DNA from 2 places in the Holdemanella hominis genome. Region 2 is predicted to be linked to the other one. Evidence: riboswitches for the same ligand, from Rfam matches in the RefSeq annotation. Region 2 holds a riboswitch; the other holds the start of a gene.
The links. A riboswitch is a leader RNA that binds a small molecule or an ion and turns the genes downstream of it on or off. The one in region 2 is predicted to bind FMN.
Positions count from the first base shown of each region.

Region 1: linked by a shared signal. The riboswitch ahead of H8911_RS05515 (ECF transporter S component) and the one ahead of H8911_RS09105 (ECF transporter S component) in region 2 are both predicted to bind FMN.

Region 1 covers NZ_JACRWH010000016.1:10,444-17,628, reverse strand. Annotated here, with positions in the region: gene ftsX (permease-like cell division protein FtsX) at 1-611, shown strand, start outside; gene H8911_RS05525 (S41 family peptidase) at 708-2,123, shown strand; gene uvrB (excinuclease ABC subunit UvrB) at 2,171-4,144, shown strand; FMN riboswitch at 4,222-4,340, shown strand; gene H8911_RS05515 (ECF transporter S component) at 4,432-5,061, shown strand; gene H8911_RS05510 (creatininase family protein) at 5,051-5,812, shown strand; gene H8911_RS05505 (LytR/AlgR family response regulator transcription factor) at 5,869-6,531, shown strand; gene H8911_RS05500 (gamma-glutamyltransferase family protein) at 7,080-7,185, shown strand, end outside.
Region 2 covers NZ_JACRWH010000042.1:1,977-9,161, reverse strand. Annotated here, with positions in the region: gene H8911_RS09135 (DUF1002 domain-containing protein) at 1-135, shown strand, start outside; gene H8911_RS09130 (iron-containing alcohol dehydrogenase) at 148-1,338, opposite strand; gene H8911_RS09125 (HdeD family acid-resistance protein) at 1,350-1,934, opposite strand; gene H8911_RS09120 (COG2426 family protein) at 2,083-2,559, shown strand; gene H8911_RS09115 (magnesium transporter CorA family protein) at 2,610-3,548, opposite strand; gene H8911_RS09110 (pyridoxamine 5'-phosphate oxidase family protein) at 3,729-4,184, opposite strand; gene H8911_RS09105 (ECF transporter S component) at 4,192-4,830, opposite strand; FMN riboswitch at 4,918-5,031, opposite strand; RNA gene rnpB (RNase P RNA component class B) at 5,107-5,450, opposite strand; gene gpsB (cell division regulator GpsB) at 5,455-5,796, opposite strand; gene recU (Holliday junction resolvase RecU) at 5,901-6,494, shown strand; gene H8911_RS09085 (transglycosylase domain-containing protein) at 6,495-7,185, shown strand, end outside.

The DNA.
Region 1 (7,185 bases), on a different contig from region 2:
AAGATGATGAACTTGAACTTATGATCAAAGAAAAGGGAGATGCTTTTAAAGCTTATCGAGGAGAAACAAATCCCTTATCCAATGCTTTCTTTGTTTATGTAAAGAATGCTTCTTCTATCCGTAAAACAAGTGTGCAGATTCAAAAAATTGATGGCGTATCCAGCACAGCTTTTGGAGGAGACAGCGTTACAAGCTTAGTAGACATGTTGAATATGATTCAAAAGATTGGTTTAGGCATTGTTGCTTTATTGACTCTATTGTCTTTATATTTGATTTATAACGCGATTCGAACGACAATTGATTCAAGAAGTGATGAAATTATTATTATGCGTACAGTAGGTGCAACGAATGGTTTCATCAGTAATCCATTCATTGTCGAAGGTATTTTTATTGGACTAATTGGATCTATCATTCCATATTTATTGGTGCATTTTGGATATGAAAAGCTGTACGAAAGTTTAGACGGAAAACTATTCACACCTATGTTTGCCCTATTTAAACCAAGTACAATCAGCTTTCAAGTAGGACTCTCTATCATTCTTGCGGGAGCCTTGATTGGTGGGTTCGCATCCTTGTTTGCGGCAAGAAAATATTTGAAAATGAAACGATAAAAACATTGCAGAATAAAGGATTGTTTCGTATACTTTCTATATGGAATTATTGGGGCGAATGATTCGTCCCATTTTGTTTTAGAATAGGATGAGCTTATGAGAAAAAAAAGTCAAACAATATTGATTACACTACTATGCATTGCATGTTTTGGCGCAGGCATAAGTGTACCAGCTATTTTAAATAAAAAAACGACAGGAAATAGTAAAGAACAAGAAAAATTTGATACCATTTATTCAATTTTGAATTCAGATTGGTATTATTCGAATAAAATCAAAAATTTGGATTCCAAACTTATGGAACAAGCTATTGATGGAATGACAACTCTAGATCAAGATGTTCATACAAACTATTTTGACTTAGAACAAGCCAGAGCCTTTTCAAGCAGTCTTGAAGGAAGTAATGTAGGATTAGGGATCTCTTTTTATTTAAATGAAAGTAAAAACTTCGTCGTATCCAACGTATACATCAATTCAACAGCGGATAAGAAAGGCTTAAAACCCCAAGATGAAATCATTTCATTAGATGATTTAAAATGTAGTGAAAATGATTCAGACACAATCATTAAATATATTAAGGCGCATGAAGGGCAGAATGTTAAAACAAAATATCTTCGTGATGGAAAAGAATATACGACAAATTTGATTCCAGGTACTTTTGATTCAACGGTCGTATGTAACGTATACGAAGGTTATGGAGAAATTATTCTAACGAGTTTCTCAGAAAATAGTGGCAAAGATTTCTCAAAGGCAATGTCTCGCCTACAAGAAGCGGGGATCAAAAAGTTGGTCTTAGATTTACGTAATAATGGTGGCGGCTATTTAAATGCGGCATTGGAAATTTCAAGTTCTTTGATTCCCAAAAAGTCAGTTGTCTTTAAGGAAAAAGATAAAGATGGCAAGTTTACTAAAGAAATGGCAAAAGATGAATTCAATCAAGTAAAAATGGGTAAAATTATTGTTCTACAAAATGAAAATACGGCAAGTGCAGCCGAAGTTTTGATTGGTGCTTTAAAAGATAATTTAGGGGATACAGTGATTACGGTAGGAACAACATCTTACGGTAAAGGTACCGAACAAGTTACAGTACCATTCTCAGATGGAACAAGTTTTAAGTATACAGTGGCACGTTGGTATACGCCAAAAGGTACAAGTATCAACAAGAAGGGTTTTAAACCAGATATTGAAGTAAAACTTGGAGAAGTGAAGACAACGTCCTATTATAAAGTCAAGAAAAAGGATGTCATCAAAAAAGACAGCGTGGATGATAATGCCCAAGCTTTACAAGTATATCTGAAGTATTTAGGATATGATGTGGATCGAACAGATACATATTTTTCAAATACCAGCTCTCAAGCTTTGGCAAGTTTTCAACAGGACAATCGTTTAGAAGTAACGGGAGATTGTGATAAAAAGACGTGGGATCTTTTGATGGAAAAAGTATTGTTGAAGATGAATGGAACACCAAGTGATGATACGCAAAGACAAAAAGCGATAGAAGAGGCACAAAAGTAGGTATAAACCTACTTTTTGTATATAATGGAGAAGAAGGATGTGAACGTATGAAAAATCAGTTTGAATTAATATCTGAATATAAACCGAGTGGAGATCAGCCAGAAGCTATTAGGGAATTGGTTTCTGGTTTAAAAGAAGATAAAAAATTTCAAGTACTGTTGGGAGCTACAGGAACTGGAAAAACATTTACAATTTCGAATGTGATTGCCCAAGTGAATCGACCAACCTTGGTGTTTGCACATAATAAAACTTTGGCGGGACAGTTGTATTCCGAATTTAAAGAATTTTTTCCACATAATCGTGTGGAATATTTCGTCTCTTATTTTGATTATTACCAGCCAGAAGCCTATTTGCCAAAAACAGATACATATATTGATAAAAACACAAAGACCAATGAAGAATTGGATATGCTTAGAATGGCAGCTGTAAATAGTGTTTTAGAAAGAAGAGATACGATTATTGTAGCTAGTGTTGCCTCTATTTATGGTGCTAGTAATCCAGAACAATATCGTCATATGATCTTTACTTTAAGAAGCGGACAGATCATTGAAAGAAATGAATTGATGCTAGCGTTAGTACATCAACAATATAAGCGTAATGATACAGATCCATTAAGAGGGACTTTTAGAGTACGTGGGGATGTCATTGAAATCACACCAGGTCATACAGATCGTTATTTAATTCGTATTGAAATGTTTGATGATGAAGTGGAAAGAATTTGTGAAGTCGATCCAGTAACAGGACATGTCAATCAATCTTATCAGCTGTATATTATTTATCCGGCCAATGGCTATGCGACAAGTATGGATATCATCAATCATGCAGCAGACACAATTCAAGAAGAATTGGATGAAAGATTGGCTTATTTTGATGAGCAGGATAAACCATTAGAAAAAGAGCGTTTGGAACAAAGGTGTCGTTATGATATAGAAGCATTAAGGGAATTTGGCGTATGTCCAGGTATTGAAAACTATTCAAGGCATATTGATGGCAGAAAACCAGGCGAAAAACCGTATACACTATTTGATTATTTTCCAGATGATTTCTTGCTTGTGGTAGATGAAAGTCATGTTTCTTTACCACAAATTCGTGGCATGTATAATGGAGACCGCGCAAGAAAACAAATATTGGTGGATTATGGCTTTAGACTTCCAAGTGCTTTAGATAATCGACCTTTGCGTTTTAATGAATTTGAGGGGTTGATTAAAAATGCCATCTTTGTATCTGCAACACCTGGAGATTATGAACTGGATCAAACGCATGGGGAAATTGTTGAACAAATCATTCGTCCAACAGGTCTTTTAGACCCGGAAGTCGAAGTACGTCCTATTGAAGGTCAAATTGATGACTTAGTAGATGAAATCAAGGAGCGCCTTGAAAAACATGAAAGAACTCTGATTACGACGCTAACGGTTCGTATGGCTGAAGATTTAACTTCCTATTTAAAGAATATGGATTTAAAAGTAGCGTGGCTACACCATGAAGTTACAACGATTGAACGTACGGAGATCATTCATGATTTACGCCAAGGAAAATACGATGTACTTGTAGGTATCAACTTATTAAGGGAAGGCTTGGATATTCCGGAAGTCAGCTTGATTGCGATATTAGATGCGGATAAAGAAGGTTTCTTAAGATCAAGACGATCATTGATTCAGATTATTGGTCGTGCGGCACGTAATGCCAAAGGTAAAGTTATTATGTATGCCGACAAAATTACGGAAAGTATGCAAGAAGCCATAGATGAAACCGCAAGACGTAGATCGATTCAGATGGAATACAATGAAAAACATGGTATTGTTCCTAAGACAATCATCAAACCAATCCACGATGTAGTTCGTTCTAAGGAAACTAAGGAAATGGCAGCTAAGTATTTGAAGAAGAAAAAGTTGCCGGCAAAACAAAAGGAAAAGATGATCAAAGAATTAGAGCAGGAAATGAAAGAGGCAGCTCGTACTTTAGATTTCGAAAGAGCAGCGCAGTTAAGAGATATCTTATTTGAGATGAAAGGTGAAAAATAGTCACATTGTGAAAAAATAAACAAATTAATTGCATAATGAAAATAAGTGTGTTATTTTATTTGCGAACATAGATTCAATGAGTTCTTCGGGGCAGGGTGCAATTCCCTACCGGCGGTAAAAGTCCGCGACCCACGCAAGTGGCTGACTTGGTGTAATTCCAAGACCGACAGTATAGTCTGGATGGTAGAAGACACAAAAGTATTTTTTGTATTTTTTAGACCCCGAGAAGATTTTTCTTGGGGTTTTCCTTTTGGAAGAGCTTATCCGAATCAAAAGGAGGTAAAAAGATGAAAAAATGGAATGTTCAAACAATTGTATTAACGGCGATGCTTGCAGGTCTTGCCGGGGCACTGATGTCACTGGAATTTTCTTTACCAATGATGCCACCATTCTACAAGATTGATTTTAGTGATGTACCAAGTATTATTGCCCTATTTAGTCTAGGACCTGTATCTGCCACTTTAGTTGAAGTTATTAAATTGATTGTAAAAGTAGTGACTGTAGGAACAAATACAGCTTATGTGGGTGAACTCGCAAATCTTTTAGGAATTGCTCTATTTATTTTACCAACATGGTTTGTGTACAAGAAGATGAATAAGACAAGAAAAGCTGTTATTGTCTCTTTAATTGTTGGAATTCTAATTCGTACTGTATTCGCATGTTTCTGTAATGCATGTATTACTTTGCCACTATATGCCAAAGCTATGGGAATGCCGTTAGATTCTGTTGTGCAAATGGTAGGTTCTGTAAATCCAAGTATTAAAGATTTAATTTCATTTATTGCATTTGCGACAATTCCATTTAACTTGATCAAAATCTCAGCTAACTATATCATTGGATATTTCTTGATGGAAAGATTGTCTGCCATTCGTCCAAGTTTTAAGTTTATTTATGAGGCAAATAAGTATGATTTGTAAGTATCAAGAATTAACACGTTTAGAAATGGAACAAGTCGATCGAGAAAACACAATTGTTTTGATTCCATTAGGTGCATTAGAACAACATGGAAATCAAGCACCACTTGGTACGGATACACTCATTGCCACAGCCATGTGTGACTATATTGAAAAAGAGTTAAAGGATGAGGACATACATTTATTGTTGTTTCCAGTCATTCCAGTTGGATTGAGTACGGAACATAAAGAGTTTTGTGGCTCTATTACATTTAAACCTATGACTTACTATCATATGTTGTATGACTTATGTGAAAGTCTAGCTCATCATGGCTTTAAAAAATTGGCTTTTCTTGTATGTCATGGTGGAAATGCACCGGTCGCAAATTTGATTTCTAGAGAAGTAAGAAGCGATTTTAAAGTGTATCCATTTGTATTAAACTCAGGAGCCTTTGATCATCCAGTTGTAAAGGCAACAATTTCTAAAGGGAATACTTTTGATTTTCATGGTGGAGAAATGGAAACTTCCATGGTCATGGCAATTGATGAAAGTTTAGTTAAGTTAGAAACAAGTGAAAAGGGTATTCCTAAAAATACAGCTATGAAAGCACATTTGTCTTGGCTTGCATCGGATTGGGTAACTGAGCAGCAAAAACCAATTGGGATTGGTGGAGATCCAAAGGGTGCGACTAAAGAAAAGGGAGAAATCATTTTATCAATTAGCGCAAAAGAAATTGTTAAGGATTTGATTTTAATTCGTGACTTTAAAGAATAATATTTTGAAATGGTTTACATTTGATAAAAATGCGTTCACTCTTTATAATTATAAGTATGATAAAAGTAGCCATATTAGAATATGAAAAAGAAACTAAGGACATCGTTTTTCAATTATCTAAATTGTTTATGCATGAGGATTGGTGTTTTCGTCATTACTTAAAGGCGAGTGATCTGGCAAAACGGATGAAGAAAGAAGAGTATCAATTATTTGTGTTTGATGAAATGTTTAAGACGAATCGTATTGAAAGTGTATTTGTACATGATAATCCAAATGCGATTGTGATTTATGTGTGTGAAAATCCAATTAAGACGCGTGGCGATGATGAAAGAAGTCGTGTGTTCTATATTTCAAAAGAAAATATCGCAGATGACATTTCAGCTTATGATCAAATGATTCGTTCGCAATGTATTCAAAGTCATGTATATGAATTTAATTATGATGGAGTTCGTATGAATCTTTCGTATGAAGATATCTACTATTTGGAAAAGAATGAAAAGATGGTGTATTTCTATACAAAAAAAGGCGTTTTTCATAAGCGTGATAGTATGAATGCACTTGAAGAAGTGTTTAAAGAGTTCGGTTTTTTACGAGTACACGTATCCTATATTGTGAATTCTAAATATATTGTGGTTTGGTATAAAGATGAAGTTGAGCTTATAAACAAGGTTCTGATTCCTGTTTCGAGAGGAAAAAAACGAAAGATATCGATGAAATAACCGATTTTACCAGTAAAAAGGCGAGTTTTACCACTTGTCTTTTCTTTTTGATTTTGTTGGTTATAATGAAAGTGCAAAGAGAAGTAAGAGCAGAGAAAACTTCTCTTGAGACAAAAAGAGAGCGGTGAGAAGATGACAATAACATAGGGTTGAAACGGAAAGTTTTAACTATAAAAAGTTGAAGCTATGGAGAGAAGGCTCCAAAGGTTAAGCTAGAGGAATTCTAGAAAAAACATTCAGTGGAACTTAACAAGAAAAGGAAATAGGATTTAGATAAAGGGTTTTATTGAGTGAATAATCACAAAAAGGATAGAGTACTTGGAATGTTAAGGATATCATCCAATCTAGATCATGGAACTTAAAGATACTCATATATGGTCATACTTGAGAAAATGCTTAAGGAAAATGAATAGAATAAAATCATAATGCGGATGATAAAAAATTGGATAAGGTAGAAAAGTTATCCGGTTTAAAAAAAGTGAATAAATAAATCAGAGCAGATGGAATGTCTGCTCTAATTTTTGTATAATTGTCTCGGTGATGAAGATATGGAAATTAACTATTATGATAATCCATTCGCATCCAAAAGAACGAATGTGATTGCACGAAACGGAGTTGTCTGCACAGGAAATAATTTAGCTACACAAGCTGGTT
Region 2 (7,185 bases):
TCACAAGAAGTATTAAATCAATTAAACAAATTATCTGGCAGTTTAAAAAATCAATTATCTGGATTATTCAACAAAGCCCAATCTGAAGGATGGTTTGACAAGATTATTAACTTCATTAAAAGTCTATTTAACTAAAATAAGGAAGTCTTAAGCGACTTCCTTTTCATTTGCCATACGATATATTTCAAGCATATCCATTTCATCCAACTCTTTAAATTTTCCAATTGTGCGCGTATGCTCAAAGCTGCATTTGTATGTTAATTCATACAATTCTGGTTCTGTACACTTACGTTTTAACAATCCTTGAATACTTGTCGGCATGCCGATACTTCTAAAGAATTCTTCCATCTTTTCAATAGTATTCAAAGCACAAGATAATGTATCCGAATCATCCAAACCAAAAACACGATGCCCAAGTTTGGCAAATCGCGTTGGATTTTCCATATATACATGATTTGCCCAACTATCCCAAATAGCCGCAAGACCTGCACCATGTGCTACATTAAACATTCCACTTAATTCATGTTCCAATTGATGGCAAGCCCAATCTCCTAAAGAACGATCTCCAGTCATGTCATTGTGTGAAACACTACCTGCCCACATAATTTCAGAGCGTGCCTGTTCGTTAGAAGGATCTTCTAAAAGAATTTTTGTGTTTTTTATGACAATACGGACTAAACTTTCTGCCATTTGATCTACCAAATCCAATGTTTGGGATGGCGTAAAATATCGTTCCAATGTATGCATAATAATATCCGTACACCCACACATTGTTTGGTATTGAGATACAGTATATGTTAATTTTGGATTTAAAATAGAAAATTTAAAATATCCATAATCACTGCTTAAACCACGTTTCAGATTACCATCTTCATTTGTGATTACACTTGAATTGCTCATTTCACTGCCTGTTGCGGATAGCGTTAAGATACACCCCATAGGTAAAGCACCCTTCACCTTTTTCTTTCTTGCGTAATAATCCCAGACATCACCTTCATTATAAACACCATATGCAATGCCTTTGCTTGAGTCTAAAACGCTTCCTCCACCAACAGCAAGAATAAAGTCAACTCCTTCTTCTTTACAAATTTGAATTCCTTCGTTCACCTTTGAAAGTAATGGATTAGCAACAACACCTCCACACAAACAATAGGCAATATTTTCTTCATCAAGCGCCTTTTTCACTCGATCCAAAAGACCGGATTGAATGGCACTTTTCCCTCCATAATGAATCAATACTTTCTTTGGATGATATTCTTGTAAAATCTTTCCAACCCTTTGTTCCTCATCTTTACCAAAATACACTTTTGTTGGTGCATAAAACTTAAATTTTTCCATGTTTACCCCTTTTAAATCTTTTTCATTGAAACAGCTTCAATCGACAAGCTAAGACCAGCCACAACCAAATAGGTCGCAATAATATAATTAATGACTAAAGCACTTTGGAATGGCATTACCAAAAAAATAATGCTTAACAACAGATTGACCCAACCTGTAAAACTTAAATATTTCGTATCGATCACTCTAAAAAAACTAAGTCTAGAACCCCAAGTAATCTTTTGAATACCATTGACCAATAGCACAAACGCAAACAAAAATGTAAATGTACTTACAGTAATTGTAACTGGCATCGTGCATAATAAACAACCTAACAAAATATTTAAGATACCACTGGCTAGCCACATTGCATCTCTAAAGAAGAAGGTTGTTGTGATATATGAATAAATTTCACATGCACCCCAAACAATCAAGCCAATGGCTGCGATAATTTGAATCGTTGTGAATACCTTTTCTGGAAACACAAAACATAAAATACCAATAAGAATCAATACTATACTTAATATTATACTCATTCTTTTAGCCTTTTTATACCTTTCATTCCATTGTGTTTTGAATTCATCAATATAATCATAATCAGAATCAAACCATTTCATAAGTAACATCTCCTTTATGATTTCAGTATAACACTATTTTTAGCGCTTTCAACACCACAGTGCTAGACACGTTTTAAATTCTGTCTATTATTGTAAATTTATGTCATCAATGATAAACTTTTATTTGTCGAAAAAAAGGAGATTCTAAATGTTTAAAAAATACCTGATTGTGTTTTTTGTATCTATGGTACCACTTATTGAACTTCGTGGAGCAATTCCAATCGCAGCCGGAATGGGATTACCATTTATTCAATATTATATAATTGCGATTATTGGAAATATGATTCCTGTTCCCTTCATCTATTTCTTTGCCAGAAAGATTCTTGTCTGGGGAGCTGACAAGCCAGTTGTCGGAAACTTCTTTACGTGGTGTCTAGAAAAAGGTGAAAAAGGTGGTAAAAAATTACAAGCCACTGCAGGAAAAGGATTGTTTGTAGCCCTATTAATATTTGTGGGCATTCCATTACCAGGAACAGGAGCCTGGACTGGTACACTTGCCGCTAGTATCTTAGATATGAATTTCAAATCGAGTGTACTAGCTGTTATGTTAGGTGTCATTTTAGCCGGTATCATCATGGCTCTTACGAGTATGGGATTGTTTGGAGCACTGGGAGCACTATTCTAATAGTGCTTTTTCTTTTATCTAAAAGAAAAAAGGTTTGATTTTTTCAAACCTTACTTAAACATATTGTGCCTGAAAAAATAAACAGTCGCAATTACACAAGCTAAAATAGCTACAAAACTAGGAAACCATACAAACGGAAATGGCAACTGTACGTTCATCCCATAGAATCCAAAAATAATATTTGGGATAGCCATAACAATTGTGATTACAGTCAATTTATTCATGACAATGTTCATATTATTAGAAATAATACTCGCAAACGTATCCATCGTACCTGCCATTGTGTTTGAGTAAATGTTACACATCTCGATGGCCTGATGGATTTCAATCATGACGTCCTCTAACAAATCCTCATCTTCTTCATACAATTGAATTTGTTTTCCACGCATAATTTTATTTAATGTTACTTCATCCGATTTTAACGAAGTCGAAAAATAAACCAATGATTTTTCTAAACCTAACATTTCAATCAACTCATCATTTTCTACCGATTGATGTAAACGCGTCTCAGCACGACTTGATAAACGATCAATTTGGCGTAGACAAATCAAGAAACGTTGTGAAATACGCAAAGCTAAAAGTAAGAAGAACCTCGTTTTTAAACGCGTATCCATACCTTTGATTCTTCCTTGTGACATTTCTAAAATACTCCAGTTTTCATACAAACTAATTGTGACTACATATCCTTTTAAAATCACAATACCAATTGGCAATGTGGAATAAGTTGAATCAATCGAATCATCATCTTCATTTTCCGCACTTGGATAGTCAAAAATAATCAACAACTGTCTAAAATCATCGTCATAGTCCATATGCGAGCTTTCTTCTTCATCCAGTGAAGATTTGACAAATTCAGGTAAAACACCAATTTGTTCAATCAAATAATATCTTTCTTCTTCTGTAGGTGCAATCGCATTAATCCAACAGCCTGGTTCTGGTTCTTGAATTTTGCGTGTTCCATCTTCAAATGTTTTATAAAACTCTAACACAATTTGTCCTCCTTATATCTTAAACGAAGACAAATCCCATGTCTCCGAACATATATACATTTTTATTATTAAAATAACTCGGGTCTGGAGACATGTTTCCACCTACTTTCTACTAGAGAATATTGTATCATATTCATGTCATTTTCTTGTAAATTTTCACAAAAAAAAGACTAGTAAAAACTAGTCATAAGGTTTGTATTCCACTGTTTCTTTGTCAAAATCAATAAACAATTGGAATGCATTACGATCTTTGTCTTCATCCCAGATTTCAACAAACTTAGGTGTAACTTCAATTAGAATTTCTGTATCTACATGTGAATATGCATTGTAGCTTTGCCACAAGAATTCTTTGTATTTCTTTTCAAAAATACGACCAGGTTCATCAACAACCAAGCCTAAGTTTTTAGCTGTCCCCTCTACTTGCACTCCATTAAAGCACATAGCTACTTTATCATTTTTGAACAATTGTTGTGTTTTTCTAAAGTTTTTGTCCGTCTTAAAATAAATCTTGTCATTGTAGAAAACGCAACTTACATTTCTTACCATAGGATAATCGTCTACACAGCTAGCCAAAGCCATGATTTTATAATCCCCTAATTTTTCATCCATAATTTTTTTTGCTTCTAAAAGTTCCATGTTTTTCCTAACCTTTCATAACTAATATTAAAACTGCAATTGATACAATAATAAATGCACTGACAATTCCAACATCTTTTGTAAGTCCTTCACTTGTATTAGGCTGTGTAACAAACTGCGTATTTCTCAACGCATTTACAAGTGGTTTGTAGATCAACATTGCACAGGCTGCATTTAATGTACATTTAATAAAATTGAATGGAACAATACCTGGAAGTAACATACCGACCACTGCACTTCTTGGCATTTGATAATAAATCGGTGTAACAATATAGTTCCATAATGTCATACTCAATGTACAGCATACAGTTCCTAATACCAAGCCGATGATAGCTCCTTTTTTAGAGTGTTTATACTTATAGATGCAAGCTGCAACACATGCAAATGTACAAGTTGAAATCACATTCATCAAAACATCTAATAAGTTTCCTCCACGGAATACGATTTCTAAAAACGAACACAATAGACTCATAATAAAAGATGTCATAGGGCCATAAATAAATCCTGCAATCACAATAATGATATCTTTTGGATCGTAGCTTAGAAAAGATACGGCTGGTACAATTGGAAATTGTATCAATAAGTTTAAAACCATTGCCATCGCACTTAAGATCGCAATCGTTGTTAGTTTCTTTGTTGAACTCATAAATCATCATCCCTTCATATATCAACTAAAAAAACGTGCCTAAAGAAAATCCCCTAGGCGCGTTTAAATATACAAAAGAATATATAAAAACATCTTCTTCCATCCAGACTATACTGTCGCCACTGGAATTGCACCAGTTCATGCATAATGCTCGCGGGGTTTACCGCCGATAGGGAATTTCACCCAACCCTGAAGATTTAATTTATGCAAATTCAGTATACACTTGTTTCAAGTAAAAAAAAAGAGCAAATTAAATTGCTCTTTGTAGTATCCTTAAATCATAAGCCATGTTCTGTTCCACTTGCGTGGTGACAGTCATTTATCTATAGCATAAAGCTATCCAGCCTTCCTTTCGTTTCATTCCAGCCGGTTCCCCTACCAAATTTGGGTTTCTCGCTTGTGGGGTTTACCCGTTCCACCCTATACGTTTCCATATAGATTCGTCTCTGTGGCACTTTTAAAGTTTGTTTACATAGTTTCCCTTAGCAAACAAAACAGCCGTCAAGCAATAACTTGCCTAGACTTATTTATTCATCTAGCACAAACACTACAATCATCACAGATTGTGCGAGCATGGACTTTCCTCTAACTATCTATGTAGCCAGCGACTGTCGATTTAATTCACTATTCTTCACTTTGATTAAATACAGCTTTTTCCAAACGTGCAATACGTTTTAAAATATCGACTGTATTACTGCTTCCATTCACAAAATCAGAATTTACTTTTTCGTTTAAGTTTTCATTCTCACTTTGTAACGCAAACAACTGTTGCTGCAATTCTTTGATTTTTTCTTCATAACGAGTGACTGCAGCACCTAATTCTTCTACTTTTTCATCATATTTTTGATAATCTTCAATTACCATATCTAGAAATTCATCTACTTCAGCAGGGGCATATCCCTTCAAGTCTACATGAAATTCTTTTTCATAAATTTCCTGAGCTGTCAAATTCATATCTTTTGCCATATATAAGTCCCCCCTATATCTACCTAAGTATTATGAATGTTTTACACAAAAAAATCAACTCTGACTTTTCAGATTCATTGAATGTTCATTCTTTTTCATATATAATGTTCGTGATGAGCACTATTAAATATCCGAATGCAATTTCAACCATAAATACAATGCAACAAAAGAGTTATAGTTCTCGAGGTATGCGCCTCGAAAACGATATAAATGACTCTAATAAATATTATAGAGAACTCGATAAAGCTTTGATTTATAAAAAGCCAACACCCGTTCAAGTTGTTCATGTGGACTATCCAAAAAGGCAAAGAGCTAAAATTACTGAAGCTTACTATAAAACGCCTTCCACGACGGACTACAACGGCGTATATCGAGGTAAATACATTGATTTTGAAGCAAAGGAAACGAAAAATAAAACGAGTTTCCCACTCTTTATGATTCACCCACATCAAATCAAACATCTAAAAAAAGTTGTATTTCATGGAGGTATTGGTTTTTTTATTATTCGATTTAATTATCATAACGAAACCTACCTTATTGATTCAAAACTGCTCATAGATAAAATAGAAAATATAGACAAAAGCTCTATACCATATTCTTGGTTTCAATCCCACGGGATTCTTATTCAAGAAGGATTATATCCTAGGTTAGCGTATTTAAAAGCTGTAGATGAACTCTATTTTAAGGAGGATAAGTAAATGGCCCAATCACAACACGAACAAAATAAGCCAAAAACACAAAAGACAAACAGAAGAAAACTAGACATTTGGAATAAACTAGCCGTATCCGTCTTATCTATATTTTTAGTTGGATGCATCTCCGTATTCTTCGTTCTTGTTAACATTATCAACGATCCTGACGGCATGCGTTTTTCGCAAGACGGTTTGACTACATTATCCAATTCAAGACTTTACGATGCTTCAGGCAACGTATTCTATGAACTTGGAGATGAGATCCGTGAAGACGTAACCTATTCACAAATTCCACAATCTGTTGTCGATGCTTTTTTATCAATTGAAGATTCACGTTTCTTCGACCACAATGGATTTGACTTGCCACGTTTTTTGAAATCTGCTATGGCAAACTTGAAATCTGGAAGTCTTGCTCAAGGTGGTTCTACATTAACCATGCAGATGATTGATAATGCATTTACTAAGAACCAGGAAAAGAAATTAGAAACTGAACAGGGTACGATCACAACCGTTCAAAAATTAAAATTAAAAGTTCAAGAAATCTATCTTTCATTGATTGCTGAACAAAGCATTAATAAAGAACAAATCTTTGAATACTACGTAAACCGTATTTGGTTTGGTTCAGGAAACAATACACGTGGCATTCAAAAAGCCGCACAATACTTCTTTAACAAAGATGTATCCCAATTAAATTTAG